3 regions of the Shinella sedimenti genome follow, and region 1 is predicted to be linked to each of the others. Evidence: riboswitches for the same ligand, from Rfam matches in the RefSeq annotation. Region 1 holds a riboswitch; each other region holds the start of a gene.
The links. Region 1 has a riboswitch for cobalamin ahead of MKI86_RS06185 (CbtB domain-containing protein). Riboswitches for the same ligand answer to the same signal wherever they lie in the genome.
Positions count from the first base shown of each region.

Region 2: another riboswitch for cobalamin. It lies ahead of fdhA (formaldehyde dehydrogenase, glutathione-independent); the one in region 1 lies ahead of MKI86_RS06185 (CbtB domain-containing protein).
Region 3: another riboswitch for cobalamin. It lies ahead of bluB (5,6-dimethylbenzimidazole synthase); the one in region 1 lies ahead of MKI86_RS06185 (CbtB domain-containing protein).

Region 1 is NZ_JAKVIN010000002.1:422,013-427,148, forward strand. Features, by position in the region: gene MKI86_RS06175 (cobyric acid synthase) at 1-1,217, shown strand, start outside; gene MKI86_RS06180 (peptidoglycan-binding domain-containing protein) at 1,372-3,006, shown strand; cobalamin riboswitch at 3,085-3,448, shown strand; gene MKI86_RS06185 (CbtB domain-containing protein) at 3,496-3,672, shown strand; gene MKI86_RS06190 (CbtA family protein) at 3,685-4,473, shown strand; gene cobU (bifunctional adenosylcobinamide kinase/adenosylcobinamide-phosphate guanylyltransferase) at 4,475-4,999, shown strand; gene cobW (cobalamin biosynthesis protein CobW) at 5,003-5,136, shown strand, end outside.
Region 2 is NZ_JAKVIN010000001.1:807,372-812,507, forward strand. Features, by position in the region: gene MKI86_RS04065 (histidine phosphatase family protein) at 1-279, shown strand, start outside; gene MKI86_RS04070 (DUF6925 family protein) at 284-1,366, opposite strand; gene fdhA (formaldehyde dehydrogenase, glutathione-independent) at 1,483-2,673, opposite strand; cobalamin riboswitch at 2,854-3,055, opposite strand; gene nrdF (class 1b ribonucleoside-diphosphate reductase subunit beta) at 3,138-4,127, opposite strand; gene nrdE (class 1b ribonucleoside-diphosphate reductase subunit alpha) at 4,142-5,136, opposite strand, start outside.
Region 3 is NZ_JAKVIN010000002.1:538,231-543,366, reverse strand. Features, by position in the region: gene MKI86_RS06755 (ABC-F family ATP-binding cassette domain-containing protein) at 1-402, opposite strand, end outside; gene MKI86_RS06750 (DUF2865 domain-containing protein) at 661-1,749, shown strand; gene bluB (5,6-dimethylbenzimidazole synthase) at 1,742-2,428, opposite strand; cobalamin riboswitch at 2,474-2,688, opposite strand; gene MKI86_RS06740 (NYN domain-containing protein) at 2,738-3,481, opposite strand; gene MKI86_RS06735 (NAD+ synthase) at 3,609-5,136, opposite strand, start outside.

The sequences.
Region 1 (5,136 bases):
AGTCGGATGTCGGCAGCCAGATCGTCGTTCAGGGCAAGGTCTTCGGGCAGGCGAAGGGACGCGACTATCAGGCACTGAAGCCGAAGCTCATGGGCGCGGTGATGGAAAGCTTCGAGACGGTATCGGCCGGTGCCGACCTGGTGGTCGTCGAGGGCGCGGGATCGCCGGCGGAAATCAACCTGCGCGCCGGGGACATCGCCAATATGGGGTTTGCGACCCGGGCCGGCGTTCCCGTCGTGCTGGTGGGCGATATCGATCGTGGCGGCGTTATTGCCTCGCTTGTCGGCACTCACGCCATTCTGCCGGACGAAGACCGGCGCATGGTCACGGGCTATCTGATCAACAAGTTTCGGGGCGATGTCACGCTGTTCGACAGCGGCATCGCCGAGATTGGCCGCTTCACCGGCTGGCCCTGTTTCGGCGTTGTGCCGTGGTTGAAAGACGCCGCGCGGCTGCCGGCAGAGGATTCCGTCGTGCTGGAGCGGCTGATGAAGGGAGGCGGCGGGGCGTTGAAGGTAGCCGTGCCGGTGCTGCCGCGCATCGCCAATTTCGACGATCTCGATCCGCTGAGGGCTGAGCCGCAGGTCGATCTTGTCTTCGTGCGCCCGGGGGAGGCGCTGCCGGCCGATGCTGGACTTGTCATTCTCCCTGGCTCGAAATCGACCATTTCGGACTTGCGCGATTTCCGCGCCGCAGGCTGGGACCGGGATCTCGCGCTTCATATGCGCCGCGGCGGCCGCGTCATCGGTATTTGCGGCGGGTATCAGATGCTTGGCCGCCGCGTTACCGATCCGCTTGGCATCGAGGGCGGCGAGCGTGAGGTCGAAGGTCTCGGCCTGCTGGCCGTCGAAACGGAAATGGCTCCGGAAAAGATGGTGCGCAACAGCGACGCCCGTTCCCTGCAATACGATGTGCCGCTCGAGGGCTACGAGATCCATCTCGGCCGAACGACGGGGCCGGACGCCCTTCGTCCCCCCGTCAGCATAGACGGCCGGCCGGACGGCGCCGTCTCGCCGGACGGCCGCGTGATGGGGACCTACCTGCACGGCCTTCTCTCCAGCGATGCCTACCGCGCGCGGCTGCTTGCCGATTTCGGCATCGAGGGCGGCGGCTTCGATTACCGGGCGGGCGTCGATGCAGCACTCGACGGCGTGGCGGCCGAGCTTGCGGCCGTGCTAGACCCGCGCTGGCTCGACAGCATTCTGGGGATCCGCTGATTAAACCGCCCGCCTGAAACGTTCTGCCATCGGGTTTCTCCACCACCGGTTACCGCAGCACCAAAGTTGCGCCTGATTTCGGTGCAAGGAGGAACGTGATCATGCCCGCCTTGCGGGTGCCGATGCCGTAGTGCGATCCGAAAGGGTGATTTTGATGGGTTCTGGACCTCTTGCTCGATCTGTTCTGGTGGGCCTCGTCGGGCTGTCGCTCGCCGGCTTTCCGGTGGCCGCCTTCGCCCAGACGGCAAAGGAAACCACCAATGCCGGCAAGCGCTGGGAGGAGGAGTTCGGCTTCTGGCAGAAAGCATCTTCCGGCAGCGATATAACGCAGTTCGAAAACTACCTGAAACAGTATCCCAACGGCACGTTCGCCTCGATGGCGCGGCTGCGCATCGCAGAATTGAAGGCTGCCGGCAACGCGAATCCGGCTGCAACCGCCTCCGACGATGCCGCCGTAAAGGCCAAGGCCGATGAGGCGAAGGCCGCAGAAGAGTCGAAGCGTGACGCCGACGCCGAGAAGGCCAAGGCGGACGACGCACGCAAGGCTGCTGATGCCGAGAAGGCGAAGGCCGAGGCGAAGAAGGCCGAGGAAGCCGCCGCCGCGGCTCGCAAGCTTGCTTCCGAAAAGGCAGCCGCCGAGGAAAAGGCGAAGACCGAAGCCGCAGCCGCTGAAAAGGCGCGGGCAGACGAATCCGCCCGCCTCAAGGCGGAGGCAGACAGGAAGGCGGCTGATGAACGCAAGCTGGCAGCGGAAAAGGCTGCCGAAGCCGAGCGCGTGAAGAAGGAAGCCGCCGCTGCCGAAAAGGCGAAGGCGGACGAGGCAGCGCGTGTGCAGGCCGAGGCAGAGCGCCGCAAGGCCGACGAGGCCGCCGCCGCACAGAAGGCGCGCGCCGAGGCCGAGGCAAACGCCCGCGCGGCCGAAGCGGCGGCCGCGCGTGCCGAAGACGCCAAGCGGCTGGAAGCGGAAAAAGCTGCGGCTGCCGAAAAGGCCCGGCTGGAGCAGGAGGCTGCGGCCGCCCGCAAGCTGGCCGATGAAAAGACCCGGGAGCTTGAGCGCCTGAAGGCCGAGGCCGCCAAGGCTGCGGCGGAAGCCGAGGCGAAGGCCGCCGAAGCCGCCCGCCTTGCCGCCGAGGCAAAGAAGCGGGCCGCGGAGGCCGAGGCCGCCCAGAAGCGCGCGACCACCAGCGGCCCGGCGACGGCAACGCGCGACAGCGCGGAGGCCGAGAGGCTTGCTGCGGCAAAGCGCGAGGAAGACACGTTCCAGAAGGCGGTGGTCGCGGGGTCGCGGCAGGCTTTCCAGGCCTATCTCGATGTCTATCCGCGCGGCCGTTATGCATCCGATGCGCGCGAGCGTATGGCCGCGATTGCGACCAAACCGGTGCCGAAGGCCGAAGCCGAGCGCATGGTGGAGGAACGCCCCGTCGTCGATCCACGCGAAGCCTATATGGAACGCTCGACGCGGGTGCAGGCGCAGCGCTGGCTGAGCGCGCTCGGCTACAGCACCTACGGCGCCGACGGCGTTTTCGGTCCGCGCACCCGCGCGGCGATCGCCGCATGGCAGGGCGCGTCGGGCTACCGCGCCGACGGCTATCTTTCGCGCCGGCAGTTCGCCGCGCTTCGGCAGGCCGCGCAGTTCGCCCAGGCACGCCAGACCAGCCGCGAGCGCCGCTACCAGCGGGACTACGACGTGCTCGAGGGTCCGGTCGACGGCTATTATGACGGTCCCTACTACAGCGATGACGGCTACTACCGCCGGCGCGGCGGCGTGGTGATCATCCCCGGCTATTGAGTTTGGGACGGCCGGCCGGCGTTTTCGGCACAGGCCATGCCGCTGGCTGTCGATTGACTTGTCGGGGCCGGCGGCATAATCATCCGACTATTGGATGGTTCTCTGGTCCGGAAACGGACCGGGGAGTAAATGGGAATGTGATACGGTGGACCCATTCAGGGCGCTGCAATCACGGCCGACCCCGCGACTGTAGAGTGGCGAGGAACGCCCATCCGGCCGATGTTCGGCGTGCTTGGACGAGGCAATGGTGCCTTGTTCGGCAGACCGGACACAGGACGGAAAAGCCACTGGGTGGCATCGCGATCAACCGGGCCCGGACGCCTCTTTTTCTACGAATCGTCCACCTTTCGCGATGCACTGCCCGGGAAGGCGAGGGCATTCCGTGGGCGTAAAAACGCCCGACGCCGCGAGCCAGGAAACCTGCCAGCCAATGAGGGCATATTGCCCGACCTGGGGAGGGGCTTCCCCGATGCCTGCACGGAGGTTGTCATGGCTGTTTCCAATACGTCTTCTATCACTCTTTCGGCGAGCGATCGCCTCATCGCGGGCGTTCTCGCGCTGCTCTTGGGCGGGTTCCTCGTCTTCGGCGCCGGCCTTGCGAATTCGGCCGTGCTGCACGATACCGCGCACGATACGCGTCACTCCTACGGCTTTCCTTGCCACTAAGGAGTTTCCGACATGATCGTTCGTTATCTCCTGGCCGCCCTGGTGGCCGGGCTCTTCTCTGGCGTCCTGATGACAGCCGCCCAGGAAGCCCGCGTCGTGCCGCTCATCCTGCACGCCGAAGAATTCGAAGGCGGCGATGAGGCCGCGCCTGCAGCCGAAGGCACCACGCCGACCACCGAAGGCGCTGCTGCGACACATGAGCATTCGTCTCTGGGGGCCGTCCTCCTGGACATGGCGTCGTCGCTTTCGCCTGTCTCGGTCGCTTATGCGCATGACGGCGAGGACCACGAAGAGGGTGGCATCATGTTCGGCATGAGCCGGTTCTCCGGCACGCTGCTCGCCAATCTCGTTACCGGCGCCGGCTTTGCCTTGCTCCTTGCCGGTTTCAGCCTCGTGTCCGGCCATCCCATCACGGTCGCCAATGGCGCGCTGTGGGGGGCGGCCGGCTGGCTTGCCGTGCATATGCTCCCGGCCATCGGCCTGCCGCCGGAACTGCCGGGCTTCCCGGCTGCGGACCTGACCCAGCGTCAGATCTGGTGGATTGCGGCGGTTGTGCTGTCGGCAGCGGGTCTCTACCTGCTGTTTCTCAAGCCGGGCATCGTCGCCAAGATTGCCGGTCTCGTTCTGATTGCCGCGCCGCAGGTCTATGGTGCGCCGCAGCCGTCGGATATTTCGAGCGCCGTTCCGGCCGTTCTCGGTGCGGAGTTCGCCGTCGCGGCCCTTGCCACGACGCTGTTCTTCTGGATCGTGCTCGGCCTTTCCCTCGGCTTTGCCAACGAAAAGATCGCAAAGGCTGCCTGATATGACGCTGAAATCGCCCGGAGCCGTCCTGGTTCTGGGCGGTGCGCGTTCCGGAAAATCCGCTTTTGCCGAAAGGCTGGTCGTCGAGACCGGCCTTTCGCGTCATTATATTGCCACCGGCCGCGCCTGGGATGACGAGATGCGCGAGCGCATCGCCAGACACCGGGAAGACCGTGGAGACGGCTGGGAAACGCATGAGGAACCGCTTGCGCTCGCGGCCCGGATCGCCGATGTGGCGCGTGCGGATCGTGCGGTCCTCGTGGATTGTCTGACCCTCTGGCTCACCAATCTGATGCTGGAGGAGCGGGACATCGCGGAAGAATTTGCCGTCCTTTTATCGGCCATCAAGGGCGCGCCGGGCCGCCTGATCTTCGTCTCGAACGAGGTCGGCCTGGGCATCGTGCCTGAAAACCGCATGGCGCGCGACTTTCGCGACCATGCCGGGCGGCTCCACCAGCAGGTGGCGGCGCTTGTACCGGAAGTGTATTTCGTTGCGGCCGGACTGCCGCTGAAAATGAAGGGTTGAGCCATGCTGCAACAGAAGATCCCCGCCACCGTCATCACCGGCTTTCTCGGGGCCGGCAAGACGACGATGATCCGCAACCTCCTGCAGAATGCCGGCGGCAAGCGTATTGCGCTCATCATCAACGAATTCGGCGATCT
Region 2 (5,136 bases), on a different contig from region 1:
GCGGCACCGCATGGCGGAGAAAGCTTCGAGACGGCGGCCACACGCGCCACGGGCTGGCTCGACGGCCTGCATGGCACGGGCGGGCGCGTCCTTGCCGTGACGCACGGCATCCTGCTCAAGCTGGTTTTCGCGCATGTCGTGGGCGCACCGCTGGCGGCGGTCTGGCGCATCGATGTCGAGCCGCTCGGCTTTCTCGACCTGTCGAGCGATGGACGCCGCTGGGCGCTGCGCGGTTTCGGCGCGGGCCTGCCAGCGGCTGGTCACGACGACGGCGTTTGACGGCTCAGCCCGTCGCGGCGAGCGGCAAGAACGACACGACGGCGCCGGTCTCCGCGTGGCCGGGCGCGTCTTCATCCGCCGCTATGCCCTCCGCGCCCCTGTCGAGAACGGCGCGCCATTGCGAAATCAGTTCGAGATAGGAGCCGCCGCCGAAGCGCCGGGCCATCCTGTCCTGCTGGCGCAGCGTGATGCGTACGGTCGCACGGCTGAACCGATCCGTGTGGGAGAGGAAGGATTCCGGCTCCACCCGCCGCGCCAGGCCATCCAGCACCGCCTTGCGCAGGATGGGCAGGTCCGGGCGCGCGAACTGCGCGAACAGGTCCTGGAATCGCGCATGGTCGTCGATATCGAAATCGAGATCGCGGCCCATGCTGTCCATCACGGGATTGGGGGGATGCAGATAGCCGAGCGGCACATGGTATTTCGGGATCGGCGTGTTGGCCGAATGGGTACGCCGCGAGCGGATGAGGTGCGGCAGGAGATGGGTGTGCGGCCCCGGCGGCGAGACGCCGCCGGTATCCGGGCCGCCGATCTTCTGGAACACCTCGATGCGGCCGAGTCGGGTCAGCGCGACGCGGTGCGGATGCGCCTTCATGATGGCCGCCGTCGCCGGATTGTGCGGATCGAACAGGCTGCGGCCGATCTGCGCCCGCAGGATGGCAAGCAGCGCGGGATCGTCGGTGCGGATACAGAAATCGCTTTGCGGCAGGGCAAGGCCGAGATCGAAGAGGATGGCCGCCCGGTCCGTCACGCGCACGGCTTCCGTATCCGGGCCGAGTTCGGTCAGCGCCTTGCGACCGTTCATCGCCGCGTCTCGCTGCGGCAGGCACAGCGCCACACCATGACTCCAGCGCTGCGGCCGGCAGCTCAGCGCCTCGTAGGCGACGGGCACGATCTGCCCGACCGTATCGGCATCGAGCCGGATGGCGCCGCGCGGTGTGGCGCGTACGAAAAGCGACGGAGCATCGGCCTGCAGATACTCGCCCGGGTCCTGGTGGAATTCCGCAACGGCGCCATACGACCCCATGCTCCACCCTGCCCGCCGGTCGATGAGATGATCGATCAGGACATCCCTGATATCCGCCATGGTTTCCTCCTTCTCGAATGAACGCCGCGAACCCGGCTTCGGAAAGCGAGGCCGCGACATTGCATCGGTTTGGACCGCGCCGGCCGTCTAGAGGCGGCCGGCGCGGTACCGGTTTTTCAGGCGGCCTTGAGCAGGTCGCCGTGCGGGTCGAGCACGAACTTCGTCGCCGCGCCCTGGTCGAAGCTCTCGTAGCCCTGCACGGCATCGTCGAGCGAGATGATCTTCGCGTTGACGATATCGGCGATGGGCAGGCGGTCGTGCAGGATGGCCTGCATGAGCTGCCGGTTGTACTTGAGAACAGGCGTCTGGCCGGTGTGGAAGGACTGCGCCTTCGCCCAGCCGAGGCCGAAGCGCAGCGACAGGCTGCCCTGCTTGGCCGCGCTGTCGACAGCGCCCGGATCTTCCGTGACATAGAGGCCGGGAATGCCGATAGAGCCGGCGGCGCGGGTGATCTCCATCATCTGGTTCAGCACGATGGCCGGCTGCTCGCCGCCCGCATGGCCACGGGCCTCGAAGCCGACGGCGTCGATGGCGCTGTCCACCTCGTTCGTTCCAACGACCTCGGCGATCATGTCACCAAGGCGGTCGCTCTTGGAAAGGTCGATCGGCTCGAAGCCCACCCGGGCGGCGTGCGCCAGACGGTCCTTGTTGAAATCGCCGATCATCACGACCGCCGCGCCGAGAATGCGCGCGGATGCGGCCGCCGCAAGCCCGACCGGGCCGGCACCCGCCACATAGACTGTCGAGCCGACGCCGACACCGGCCTTCACCGCGCCGTGGAAGCCCGTCGGCAGGATGTCGGAGAGCATGGTGAGGTCGCGGATCTTCGACATGGCCTTGTCGCGATCCGGGAACTTCAACAGGTTGAAGTCGGCATAGGGGATCGTGACGTAGCGGGCCTGGCCGCCGATCCAGCCGCCCATGTCGACATAGCCATAGGCACCGCCCGCCCGCGACGGATTGACGGTGAGGCACACACCGGTGTCCTGCGACTTGCAGCAACGGCAGCGCCCGCAGGCCACGTTGAACGGCACCGAGACGATGTCGCCGATCTGCAGCATCTCGACGTCGATACCCTTCTCGATGACCTCGCCGGTGATCTCGTGGCCGAGGACGAGGCCGGGCATGGCCGTCGTGCGGCCGCGCACCATGTGCTGGTCGGAGCCGCAGATATTCGTCGAGATCACCTTGAGGATCACGCCGTGTTCGATACGGCGGCCGTCGGGGGCCTCCAGCTTCGGGTCGTCGATGTCGCGGACCTCGACCTTGCCGGGTCGCATATAGACGACGCCTCTGTTCCTGCTCATGTCTGTCTCCTCCTGGGTTTTGCCTCGTCCGGCCCGCCTAGCGCGCGCCGGATCCTCTCGGAACGATCGCGCAGGCCAACGGGCGGAGCGCGGAACGTCGCTCGACGAAGGATGGAGAGGAGAAGGAAACGGGCCTTTCGAGAGGACGCCGTTCACCTCTCGATCGCCCACCGCAATCGGCCGAGTCATCGTTTCAGGGCTGGTTTCCGGGCTTCGGAACTGTCCTTTCGGACGCTGCCGGCACCTTCCCGGCCGACTGGCCAGTGGTGTTTGCCGGAGCTTTCGTTCCGCTACCGTTGCGGGGGCAGCACCGGCATTCGACCGGCTTCCCAATTATCCGTCCCGACATGGTGGGGACGGCACCCTGTACGCACACAGCAAACCATCTGGCGGGCCAAAGGACCCTCGGGAATACGACATCGACGGCACCCCGAACGACATGCCGTTGAAGGACATCCCAAGGCTCAGAAATCCCAGTCGTCGTCCTCAGTCGCGACCGCTTTGCCGATGACATAGGACGAACCGGAGCCGGAGAAGAAGTCGTGGTTTTCATCGGCATTCGGCGACAGCGCCGAGAGGATCGCCGGATTGACCTTGCAGGCTTCCGGCGGGAACAGCGCCTCGTAGCCGAGGTTCATCAGCGCCTTGTTGCCATTGTAGTGCAGGAACTTCTTGACGTCCTCGCTGAGGCCGACGCCGTCATAGAGCTCTTCGGTATAGCGGGCCTCATTGTCATAGAGCTCCAGCAGCAGATCGAAGGCAAAGTCCTTGATTTCCTGCTGCTTGTCAGCGCTCAAGCGCTCGACGGCGCGCTGGAACTTGTAGCCGATATAATAGCCGTGCACGGCCTCGTCGCGGATGATGAGGCGAATCATGTCGGCGGTGTTGGTGAGCTTGGCGCGGCTCGACCAGTACATCGGCAGATAGAAGCCGGAATAGAACAGGAAGCTTTCCAGGAAGACTGAGGCGACCTTCTTCTTCAAGGGATCGCCGGAACCGTACTGCTCCATGATCAGCGCCGATTTCCGTTGCAGGAACTCGTTTTCCTCCGACCAGCGATAGGCGTCGTCCACATCGGGCGTCAGGCAGAGCGTCGAGAAGATCGAGGAATAGGAGCGCGCGTGCACAGCCTCCATGAAGGAGATGTTGGAAAGAACCGCTTCCTCATGCGGCGTGGCCGAATCCTCCATCAGCCTGACGGAGCCGACGCCGTTCTGGATCGTGTCGAGCAGGGTAAGCCCGGTGAAGACGCGGATGGTGAGCTTCTGCTCTTCCGGCTTCAGCGTCGCCCAGGAGGGAATGTCGTTGGACAACGGCACCTTTTCCGGCAGCCAGAAATTGCCGGTCAGGCGGTTCCAGACCTCCAGGTCCTTGTCGTCCTCGATGCGGTTCCAGTTGATGGCGCGCACGGCGGCGGCAGCCTTTGGCGCCTTGGTCTTCACTTGGATATTCATGGTCTTCCCCGAAATCACAGCGCGCACGAGACACAGCCCTGCACTTCCGTGCCGGACAGGGCCATCTGGCGAAGGCGGATGTAGTAGATGGTCTTGATGCCCTTCTTCCAGGCGTAGATCTGCGCCCGGTTGATGTCGCGTGTCGTCGCGGTGTCGCGGAAGAACAGCGTCAGCGACAGGCCCTGATCGACATGCTGGGTGGCCGCCGCATAGGTGTCGATGATTTTCTCCGGGCCGATCTCATAGGCGTCCTGATAGTAATCCAAGTTGTCGTTCGTCATGAAGGCGGCGGGATAGTAGACGCGGCCGATCTTACCTTCCTTGCGGATCTCGATCTTTGAAACGATCGGATGGATCGAGGAGGTCGAGTGGTTGATATAGGAGATCGAACCGGTCGGCGGCACGGCCTGGAGGTTCTGGTTGTAGAGCCCGCCTTCCATGACGGCCGACTTCAGTTCCTGCCAGTCTCCCTGCGTCGGGATGTGGATGCCGGCCTCTTCGAAGATGCCGCGCACCTTTTCCGTCGCGGGCAGCCATTCCTGCTCGGTATATTTGTCGAAATACTCGCCCGAAGCATATTTCGAGTTCTCGAAGCCCTTGAAGCTCACGCCCTTCTCGACAGCCAGCCGGTTGGAGGCGCGGATGGCGTGAAAGGTCACCGTGTAGAAATAGATATTGGTGAAATCGACGCCTTCTTCCGAACCGTAAAAGATGCGCTCGCGGGCGAGATAGCCATGCAGGTTCATCTGGCCGAGCCCGATGGCGTGGCTGTCGTCGTTGCCCTTCTCGACGGAGGGAACGGACGAGATGTGGCTCATCTCGGAAACGGCCGTCAGCGCGCGGATCGACGTCTCGATGGTCCGGCCGAAATCCGGTGAATCCATCGCAGAGGCAATGTTGAGCGAGCCGAGATTGCAGGAGATGTCCTTGCCCATCCTCGCATAGGAGAGGTCGGCGTTGAACTCGCTCGGCTCGCTTACCTGCAGAATTTCCGAGCAGAGATTGCTCA
Region 3 (5,136 bases), 120 kb from region 1:
GGTTTTAGGCTCCACTTGGAGCCCAACGCGCGCGAGAGCGGCGGAGAACCGCGCCTCCACGGTCCAGTCGGCATCGGCAAGCTCGTCGGCTTCGGCCACGCCGCGTTCGGCGCGGGCGAGAAGATCGAGCATGTCAGCGATGCCGAAAAGATCGGCGACGGCTTCCCCCGCTGCAACCTGCACGGTCTGGCGCAGCAGACCGATCGCCCCGTCAACAGTCACGGTCCCGGATTGCGGTGCGAGCTCGCCCGTGACGAGCCTGAGCAACGTTGTCTTGCCGACGCCGTTGCGTCCGACAAGGCCGGTGCGCTCGGCACCGAAGGTCAGGTCGAGATTGGTAAGAAGCGTGTTCCCGTCAGGCGCGGACCACAAGATTTTGGAAAGCGTTATGGAGTGCGGCATGGATGTGGATATCCCCGATGACAAAACGAAGTCGGTTTGCGGTCGGGTTGAAATCCATGAAGCACCATCCGGTCGGTATTGAAGATGCCGCAATTTAGGGTGTGACTTGGGCCGTTGCAAGGCAGGCGCCCAGTGTGGCCGTTAAGCACGAATGCCGGTCGGCGTTGCACTCGCTCCGGCACGCCCTATGATAAGATAGGAAATGCCGGTTTTCGCCGGCCGTTTCGACATGCTCTAAGATCGATAGGGATCGTTACCGTGAAGCGACGCAGCCGCTTCCTGTTTGCCGTCGCAACCGGCCTGTCGCTTCTTTCTTCCGGCGGCACGGCGGCGGCGGACGTGTGCCAGCGCCTCAAGGCGGAACTGGCGAGCCTGCCCAAGGTCGTGGTCGATACCTCGAACGCCCGCAAATATGCGTCCGCCATCGCACGCCAGAACATCCAGCTGAGGCAAGCGAAAAGCGATCAGCGCCGCCTGCGCTGCTCCAGCGGCAGCATCATCGTGATCGGCGGCGCCAATGCCGATGCCTGCGCCACGCTCGCCACCGTCATCGGCAAGATGGAGCAGAACCTCCAGATCCTCGACAGCAAGCGGCGTGAGCTGTCGGGCGGCGGCGCGTCGAAGGCCAGACGCAACCGGCTGATCTCCTCGCTGGAGACCGAGGGCTGCAACGATGCGAAGGTGACGCCTGTTGCCGCAACCGAGCGTCTGCGCACGCTCGACGAAACGCGCACCCTGCCGCTGGGAACCGCGCCCGAAGGCAGCGACCGGCTGCAGTTGCGCTCGCTGGGCGGGAATGCCGGCCATGGCAACCTGCGCACCGTATGCGTGCGCACCTGCGACGGCGGTTTCTTCCCGATTTCCTCCAACGCCTCGCCGATGGACTTCCGCCGCGACCAGCAGGTCTGCGCGATGATGTGCCCACAGACCGAGACGGAACTCTATTACCACGCGATGGGGCGCGGACAGGAAACCGAGCAGATGACCTCCACGGTCAGCGGCCGCACCTATGTTGAATTGCAGAACGCCTTTGCCTACCGCACGCGCGACCTTTCCAAGCCCGGCGCCTGCGGCTGCAACCTCTCGGCTTACTATCAGGAGATGATCAAGCGCGAAAAGGCGGCACGCGGCGAGATGACGACGGAAACCGCACCGGATGGCGGCTCCGGCTCCGTAACCACCATCCAGACGCAGCCACGCAAGGACGAGGCAAAGGTTTCGGCCAAGGCGGAGGAGCGTGATTACGACCCGTCCAAGCACAAGGTGCGCACGGTCGGCCCGGCCTTCCTGCCGGAAAATGAATCCGCAATCGACCTCGGCCGTCCCGCAGGCGCCGACGTCAACTGATGTCCGGCCAGCGCTCTTCGAAGACCAGGTCCTCCAGTGGCAGACGCTGCCGCCAGCCCTTCACGGCCAGCTCCGGTTCGCCATAGAGCTGCTCGACGAAACCAACGCATAGCCAGGCGACGATCTCGATATGATTGGGGATGCCAAGGATCGTGCGGATATCGCTGTCGTGGAAGATGCTGACCCAGCCGACGCCCACCCCTTCCGCGCGCGCCGCAAGCCAGAGGTTCTGTACGGCGCAAACGGTGGAATAGACGTCCATGCGCGGATTGTGCGTTCGCCCCAGCACGACGGACCCTGCCCGCGTCGGATCGCAGGTCACGCAGATGGAAAGCGGCGCCTTCAGAATGCCCTCGAGCTTCAGCGCACGATAGCGTTCTTGCTGCTCGCCCGAAAACATCGCCTCCGCCTCCGCATTGGCCTTGAGAAAAGCCGCATGCACCGCCTGACGGGTCAGCAGATTGCGCACGAGAAGGAAGTTCCATGGCTGCATGAAACCGACCGACGGTGCGTTGTGTGCCGCCTGCAGCAGCCGCCGAACCAGATCGTCCGGTAAGGGATCAGGCAGGAACTGGTCGCGCACGTCGCGGCGCGTTTCGATGGCGCGGTAGACGGCCTGCTTTTCCTCATGCGGAAAAGCGCCCGCCCGGACCAGAAGGTCCAACGGTTCGGTTCGCATCGTCATCTCCCCAACAATGCGCAAAACCTGCCGCCGTCCGCGCGGTTCGGTCTATCTTGCCAGGCCGGTCTTCTGACTTCGGTTCACACGACTTCGAACTGCCTTCCCGGTTGAACAACCAGTGGCAAAACCCTGAATCGATTCAAGGTTTTAGAGTGAAGCCATCCCCGTCACAGCGTTGGGCACGTACCGGATCTGGGTCTCCCCGCACCGGTTTCCCGATTCTCCCGCAAGCGGGCACCTGACGTCCGGATTGTGCACGACACGACTGCGTGATCAAGTCCGCGTGTTCAAAACGCTGTTGTCGCCTCAGCCGTTATCGACCACTTTCTTGAGGGGCTGTGCCTTCAGACGGGCCTTGCGGTTCTTGTCGGCGAGTTCGGCGCCGGAAAAGGCCAGAAGCTTGCAGAGCTGGTTGTGACCATACGACTTCAGATCGAAGTTCGGTTGACACGCGTTCAAGGTCTTCATGAGGTCCGGCAGCGCAACCCATGGACCATCCAGCGGCGGCGCCTCGACGAAAATGCGTTGCAGGAGTTCACTCTTTAACGCGCGGCGAACATCTGGCGCCTGTATTGCAACAGTCTTTTCGGTGATTTTCACCGGCGCTGGACTTGGGTCGGGCTTTACAGCGCCGATGGTCCTGAAGACGTCAAAAGCCGTCTGAAACCGGCTCGAGGCCTTTGAGCACGCCATTCCAACGGCGATCTTGCCAGCGCGCCGAATTCGCATTGCCAACTGGGTGAAGTCGCTATCGGCGGTGGCGAGGCAGAACACATCCACTTGCCCCGAATGAAGTTCGTCCATGGCATCGATCACCATGGCGATATCAGCGCCGTTCTTGCCATTCGCCCCGGCCACGGTCTGCCGGGACGTGAGGGCGTGAAGTGCGGCGGCATCCAGCCACGGCTTGAGGGATGAATTCGAGAAGTCTCCATAGATACGGCGATCAAGCAGCAGGCCGTGCTTCGTCGCTTCTTCGATAAGCGTGGCGGCGGCGCGCGAAGGCACGTTCTCTGCATCGATAAAAAGGACAGCCCTGCGTTGCGCCATACCCACTCCCCGAGAAGGAATGCATATTAGCACTGACCTCTCTGTCTGCAATCAGAGAGGTTACATTTCGATCGCACAGGTTAACGCACAACTACCAGACGCAGAAAGACCGCCAGTACCGCGCCCCTCATCCCCGGTCGCGGAAGCGGTTGGTGATGGGGTAGCGGCGGTCGCGGCCGAAATTCTTGCGGGTGATCTTGACGCCGGGCGCGGACTGGCGGCGCTTGTATTCAGCGATGTAGAGCAGGTGCTCGATCCGGTGGACGGTTGCCGCGTCGTGGCCGCGCGCCACAATCTCCTCCGTGCCCATCTCCAACTCGACGAGGCATTCGAGAATGTCGTCAAGAACAGGATAGGGCGGCAGGGAATCCTGGTCGGTCTGATTGGGCCGCAGCTCGGCCGACGGCGCCTTGTCGATGATATTGTGCGGGATTACCTCACCCGTCGGCCCCAGCGCGCCGGGCGGCACATACTGGTTGCGCCAGCGCGACAGCGCATAGACCTGCATTTTGTAGAGGTCCTTGATGGGGTTGAAACCGCCGTTCATGTCGCCGTAGAGCGTGGCATAGCCGACCGACATTTCCGACTTGTTGCCCGTCGTGACCACCATCGAGCCGAACTTGTTGGAAATCGCCATCAGGATCGTGCCGCGCGTGCGGCTCTGGAGGTTTTCCTCGGTGATGCCTTCCTCGGTGCCCTCGAAGGTCTCTGACAGCGCGGAAAGGAAGCCGGTCACGGGTGCCTCGATCGGCACGATGTCGTAACGGCAACCCAGCGCCTTGGCGCAATCGGCAGCATCCTTCAGAGAATCCTCCGAAGTGTAACGGTAGGGCAGCATCACACAGCGCACGCGCTCCTCGCCCAGCGCATCGACGGCGATGGCCGCGCAGATCGCCGAATCGATGCCGCCGGACAGGCCGAGCACGACGTTCTTGAAGCCGTTCTTGTTGACGTAGTCGCGGAAGCCGAGAAGGCAGGCGCGGTAATCCGCCTCCTCGCGCTCGGGAATGCGCGACATCGGGCCGCTGTCGCAGACCCATCCGCCGCCCTGCCGCTTCCAGGTCGTGAGCGCGATGGTTTCCTCGAACTGGCTCATCTGGAAGGCCAGCGTCTTGTCGGCGTTGAAGGCGAAGCTTGCGCCGTCGAAAACAAGCTCGTCCTGCCCGCCGAGCTGGTTGGCATAGAGCAGCGGAAGGCCGGTCTCGATGACCTGCTTCAGCACGACCTGGTGGCGGATATCGACCTTGCCGCGATAATAGGGCGAGCCGTTCGGCGACAGCAGGATTTCCGCGCCGCTTTCCGCCAGCGTCTCGCAGACGCCGAGTTCGCCCCAGATGTCCTCGCAGATCGGGATGCCAAGGCGCACGCCACGGAAATTCACCGGACCCGGCATCGCGCCCTGATCAAAGACGCGCTTCTCATCGAATTCGCCGTAGTTCGGCAGGTCCACCTTGTCGCGGACCGCGATGACCTTGCCGGCATCGAGAACGGCGACGGCATTGTAGCGGCCGGTCTCGTCCTGCCGCGGAAAGCCGATAATGACGCCCGGGCCGCCATCCGCAGTGTCTGTGGCAAGATCATCGATAGCGCGACGGCAGGCCTTCAGGAAGGCCGGCTTCAGCACGAGATCCTCCGGCGGATAGCCGGAGATGAAA